DNA from 2 places in the Microbulbifer bruguierae genome. Region 1 is predicted to be linked to the other one. Evidence: predicted binding sites of a transcription regulator. Region 1 holds the regulator's gene; the other holds the start of a gene.
The links. Region 1 encodes PhoB, which activates phosphate uptake and scavenging genes when phosphate is short. Its sites were predicted from a motif close to TGTCATAAANNTGTAACA; they were not measured.

Region 1 (3,124 bases):
TGCTTGACGATAGCGAGCCCCAGGCCGGTGCCGCCACTTTCTCGCGAGCGGCCCGCATCCACCCGGTAAAAGCGCTCGGTCAGGCGCGGGATATGCAGTGAGTCGATGCCGATACCGCAGTCCTTCACCGCGAAGTGGCCGCCGTCTGTGTCGGTTTTCCAGCGCAGCTCAATGGGGCCGCCGTCGGGGCTGTACTTGACCGCATTAAACGCGAGGTTTGCAAAAGCGCTGTGTAATTCGCCAGCATCGCCGGTAATGATGTTGTCCTGTTCACAGGCTACGGCAATATCGTGGCGTCCACCACTCAGGGATCTGGCCTCGCCGGCCACCCGCTCCATCAGCTCGCGCACTGACACCCGGTCGCGGCCGCTGTCGCGCTCCGAAGTCTCCAGTCGCGCCAGAAGCAGCAGATCATTCACCAGGCTGGTCATGCGTACCGTCTGCTCGCTCATCTGCATCAGCGGTCGCTCCCATTTTTGCGGCGCCATGCCACTGGCCTGCAAGGTTTCCAGATAGCCCGCGATTACCGTCAGCGGCGTGCGCAACTCGTGAGAGACATTCGCCACAAAATCCCGTCGCATCTGCTCCAGATTGTGCAGCCGTGTCACATCGCGCACGATAACCAGCGCCTCGTCCTGTCCGAAACGGGTGACTTCCAATGTCAGGATACGGGAATCATCCCCGGGCGCCGGCAACGTGATCGGTTCCTGGGCGCTATGGTTGTGTCGGCGCATGCGCAGGTGTATGTGCTCCACAAAACGCGGATCGCGGATAAAGTTCACCAGTGGCTGTCCGGCGTCGTCCGGCTGCAGCCGCAGCATCTGCCCCGCCGCCGGGTTCCACCACGCCAGATTGCCCTCATCCTCCAGTGCCACAATGCCCTCACGCAGGGCACTGGTGCTGTCCTGTACCCGCCGTAGCATCGCGTGGAGCTTTTGCTTTTCCTTGCGGTGACGACGCTGCAGGCGATAGAAATCATCGGAAATATCACCCCACACCCCGAACGCTGTCGGCGCCGGCCCGCGCCGTCCGTTACTCAGCCAGCGGTCGAAACTGTTCTGTTGCCACAGCAGCCAGAACAGGTAAACCGCGAGGCCGACACACAGTGCCAGCCACCAGTGACCAGAGGAAAAACCAAAAATGGTGGTGCCGAGGGCGATTACGATGAAGCGCGAGAACTCGCCAATACTGCGATCGAGCATGATGGTTCGGCCATCTTGTTTTGGGGTGCATTGACCGGAGTTCAGTGCACCTGCGTACTTTATGCGAAGGCAAAGCACCGGACTTTCCGCGACGCTTCGCGGAATGCCCGAAAATTGCGTAGGGAGATGGTTACACTCTTTCCACAGTCTGTACAGAAAAGCGATAACCGGTACCGCGCACGGTCTGGATGTAGCGTTCGTGGCCATCGACAGTGAGAGCTTTGCGCAGGCGGCGGATGTGCACATCCACGGTGCGCTCTTCCACGTACACGTTGCCACCCCACACGTGGTCCAGCAACTGGGTGCGGGTATAGGCGCGCTCCTGGTGGGAAAGGAAAAATGTCAGCAGGCGGAATTCGGTGGGGCCCATCTCCACCGGGCTGCCGTGGATGGTTACCCGGTGGCTGATCGGATCCAGTACCAGGCCGCCGGCAGTCAACGGTTCTTCCGGCGTACTCGGGCCCGTGCGGCGCAACACCGCCTTGAGGCGGGCCACCAGCTCGCGGGGAGAAAACGGCTTGGTGATGTAATCGTCAGCGCCGGTCTCCAGCCCCTTGATCTTGTGGTCCTCCTCCCCTTTCGCTGTCAGCATGATGATCGGCAGGGAGGACGTCAGTTCATCCCGTTTCAGGCGGCGGGCGAGTTCCACACCGGATACATCCGGCAGCATCCAGTCCAGCAGAATCAGATCCGGCTTCTCGTCGATTACCAGCGCGTGGGCTTCCTGGGCATTTTCCGCTTCCAGGCAGCGGTAGTCCGCCATCTCCAGCGCCACCCGCAACATATCCCGCACCGGTGCTTCGTCGTCGACTATTAGAATCGTCTTGCTGTGCATCTGCCTGCCATACCCCAATGGTTTGCTGTCACTCGTCTGACATTAATTTTTAAGCGGTCATTTAACGTCACTTTAATGACAAATATATGACAGTCGTACCGAGTAGCAGCGGCAGGCAGTGAAAAGCCAATGAAAAAGGGATTCAACGGGTCAGATAATGGAGAAATATACCGGCAAAGACCGCGGCGCCCGCCCAGTTATTGTTTAAAAACGCCTGGAAGCAGCGGTCACGCTCGCGCTCCCGGATGAGCCACTGCTGGTAGCCGAAAAGCCCCGCGGCAACGGCCAGGCCGCAATAAAACAGCGCGCCCAGTTCCGCGCGGCCGCCCAGCATCAGCAGCGCTACGATGACCATTGCCTGCAGACAGCCGGTCATCAGCCTGTCCATCTCTCCAAACAGGATTGCAGTGGATTTGACGCCGATGCGGAGATCGTCGTCGCGGTCCACCATGGCGTAGAAAGTGTCATAGGCCACCGTCCACAGCAGATTGGCGGTAAAAATCAGCCACGCCAGCGGTGGAATTTCCCCGCTTACCGCGGCAAACGCCATGGGAATGCCCATACTGAAGGCCGCGCCCAGTACCACCTGGGGCATATGGGTGTAGCGTTTGGCGAAAGGGTAGCAAAAGGCCAGCGCCAGCGCCGCCAGAGACAGGAGCACCGTCAACCGGTTGGTGGTCAGCACCAGCAGAAACGCCAGTAGCATCAGGCCGGTAAACAGCAGCAGCGCACCCCTGGTGGTGGCTGCGCCGGTCGCCAGTGGGCGCTGTCGGGTGCGTTTGACGTGGCCGTCGATATTGCGGTCGGCAAAGTCGTTGACTGCACAACCGGCAGCGCGGGTGAGGACTACACCGAGTGAGAAAACCGCAAACAAGTGCAACCCGGGCCAGCCGCCGGCAGCGATCCACAGCGCCCACCAAGTGGGCCACAGCAACAGCAGCGAGCCAATGGGACGGTCGAGGCGGGCGAGCTGCCAGTAGGGCAGTGCCGTCGGCCAGCGCTGCTGAATCTGTTGGCTGATCAATTGCATAGGATGCTTCCGGTGTTGGTTTCCGCTCAGGCCATGGGTGGTTTGTGGGGATTGAAC
Region 2 (3,124 bases), 870 kb from region 1:
CGATAAATCGCATCCTGAGAACGCACATTGCGCTTGCTGTCGCGATTGGCAATACGGCTGTTGCTCTGTTCTGCATCCATCTCCCGCGCCTTCTGGTTGTCCTGCCACTGCAGTTCGAGAATATCCAGCACGGTTTGCCGGTGTTCTGGCAACTGCAGCGGGAAAGAGACTTCCACCCGGTGATCCAGATTGCGCGTCATCAGATCTGCCGATGACAGGTACACCAGCGGATCCCCGTCATTGTGAAATGCGTATACCCGCGCATGCTCCAGAAACTTGTCCACCAGACTGATCACCTGGATATTGTCGGAAACACCTTCAGCCCGGCACAACAGCGCGCACATGCTGCGCACAATGATGCGTACCCGCACCCCGGCGTCCCCGGCCTGGTAGAGGCGCTCGATCACCTCCGAATCCACCAGATTGTTGCACTTGATAAAAATCTCCGCCGGTTTCCCCGCCACCGCCGCGGATATTTCCCGATCGATCGCCGCCAGCAGGTTAGGCCTGTTGGTGTGGGGAGAAACCCAGATATGCTCATACTCCGGTCGCAGGTGGGTCTGCTTGATGAAATCGAACACCCGATAGGCGTCGGCACCCAGCTTGTTATCACTGGAGAGCAGACTGAAATCGCAATAAAGACGCGCAGTGCTCTCGTTGAAGTTGCCAGTGCCAAAATGGCTGTAATAGCGGTCGCGACCGCCCTCTTCGCGCACGATTGATATCAGTTTGCAGTGCACTTTGAGACCGGGGACACCGTAAATGACCTCGACCCCGGCATCGCTCAGCTCGTTGGACCAGTGGATATTGGCCAGCTCGTCAAAACGCGCTTGCAGTTCCACCACTGCGGTGACCTGTTTCTGGTTGCGCACCGCATTGATCAGTGCCGCAACCACCCGGGAGTTTTTTGCCACCCGGTACAGGTTGATGCGAATCTCCTTCACTTTCGGATCGATAGCGGCGGATGCCAGCAGCTTGGTGATCACCCGAAAATCGTGATACGGGTAGTAGCACAGGCGATCGCGCTCCCGCAGCCAGTCAAAAATATTGGCGCTGTCCGGCAAGGTGGGCAGCGGCTTGATACTGCGGTAGGTATGCTGCCGGCTGTCTGCCGGGAAGCTCATGAAGTCTTTCGAGTTGTGGTAGCGCCCACCGGGGGTGTAACTGTCGTAGCGCCCCATCTTGAGCTTTTTCTTGACCGCCTCCAGCAGCGCCTCGGGCATGGTGGAGTCATACACCAGACGTACCGGCTCCGCCTGCTTGCGTTTCTTCAGGGACTTTGCCACCCGGTCGACGATGTTCTGGGTCACATACTCACCCAGCTCCAGCTCCGCGTCGCGGCTGATCTTGAAGGTGTAGGCGGCGGCCTTCTCGATCGGCAGCACATAGCGGAACACGTCCACCAGACACGCGCGGATGACATTGTCGAGCACGATATACACCTTCTCGTGACGCTTCTCCCGGTGCGGCACCGCGATAAAACGCGGCAGTATATCCGTGGGAATTTCCAGCGCGGCAAAGCGCAGGCTGCCATCCTGCAGCTCCAGGTAGATACCGAAGTAAATGCTCGCTTCATTCAGCAGCGGCATGGTTTCCCGGTCGTCGATAAAAAACGGCTCCAGTTCCGGCAGCACTTCGCGATGGAAAAATTCCTCGATATACGCGCGCTGGTTGTCCGTGAGCTGACGCTCGTTGATGAGATGGATATTGTGCTCGCCCAGGCTTTTCAGCACCTTGGTGTAGGCGTTGCCAAAACGGGCCTGCAGTCGCAGTACTTTTTCATTGATATTGCCAAGCAGCTCGGAGAACTGCTCTTTCTGGCTACTGCCTTTGGCGAAGGTGGCAAGGCGCCGGACATCTGCCACGCGGACGCGGTAGAATTCGTCCAGGTTGTTGGAAAAGATGCCAAGAAAGCGAACCCGTTCAATAATGGGCACACTCTCGTCTTCCACCTCCTGCAGCACCCGGGCGTTGAACGAGAGCCAGCTGAGCTCTTTGGGGTACAGGGGAATGTCTTTTGCCATACTGTCTACAGCTTTTTCCGGGAAGTGTTGATCCTGTCCCGCGACATCCGGGCAGTGAAGGCCTGTTGGCAATGCAAAGGTTTTCGGTTTCAAGTTTATCTGTACCCAACGGCCAAAGTAATGGCTGCGCAGTTTGCTACATTTTTATTACCGTTATTTGACAACCATAAGCATGACAAATAATTCCACGACCGAGTCCAATCATGCGCGCTATGCTGCGCTCGATCTCGGGTCCAACAGCTTTCACCTGCTACTGGCGGAATTCCGCGAACTACGGATGGTGCGCCTGCACACCGACCGCGCCATGGTGCGACTGGCCGAGGGCCTCGACAGTGAACGCAATCTGGCGCCGGAAGTGGCGGAACGGGCGCTGGAAGCTCTGCGCCGCTTCGCCCCGGTGATCCAGGACCTGCCGGCAGACAATGTGCGTATTGTGGGTACCAATACACTGCGTATGGCCAGCACCCAGGCGGACGGTTTTCTGGAAGCGGCGGAAAGTATTCTCGGCGCGCCGATCGAAATCATTTCCGGGATTGAAGAGGCGCGCCTGATTTTCTCCGGTGTCATGGCCGCTGCCGAGGGGCCGCCGCGCCTCCGCTGTGTGGTGGATATCGGTGGCGGTTCCACCGAGCTGGTGCGCGGAGTCGAGACCCCGAAGCAGCTGCAGAGCGTGAATATGGGCTGCGTCGCCTTCAACCGGCGCTTTTTCGACAGCGGCAAAATTGACGCTGGCAAGCGCAATAATTTTGTACGCGCCCGCCGCGCCGCCCAGGCGGAACTACAGGAACTGCAGCATATGGCCGACGAGGCGCTGGTGATGGGCGCTTCCGGCACCATCAAATCGGTGGCGCGGATTCTGAACGACGGCGAGCTGCTGCCTATCCTGCGGGATGATATCGACCAGCTGGCGGAGAAAGTCTCCCGCTGCAAGACCGTAGAAGCCATCGACCTGCCCCATCTGGACCCCCTGCGGCGCCCGGTATTCGCCTCCGGCCTGGCAATTCTGCACGGTATTTTCCGTGAACTGGATATCCGCGAAATGCAGGTTTCCCCCTTTGCGATCCGCGAGGGTATCGTCCACGACCTGGCCGGGCGCGCTC

Region 2: ppk1 (polyphosphate kinase 1) is a predicted target of PhoB. The motif match lies at 2,170-2,187, and genes of this name have one in related genera.

Annotation. Positions count from the first base shown of each region.
Region 1 covers NZ_CP118605.1:2,831,974-2,835,097, forward strand. The annotation lists gene phoR (phosphate regulon sensor histidine kinase PhoR) at 1-1,202, opposite strand, end outside; gene phoB (phosphate regulon transcriptional regulator PhoB) at 1,333-2,037, opposite strand; gene ubiA (4-hydroxybenzoate octaprenyltransferase) at 2,180-3,067, opposite strand; gene PVT68_RS11810 (chorismate--pyruvate lyase family protein) at 3,094-3,124, opposite strand, start outside.
Region 2 covers NZ_CP118605.1:1,957,715-1,960,838, forward strand. The annotation lists gene ppk1 (polyphosphate kinase 1) at 1-2,024, opposite strand, end outside; gene PVT68_RS08445 (Ppx/GppA phosphatase family protein) at 2,197-3,124, shown strand, end outside.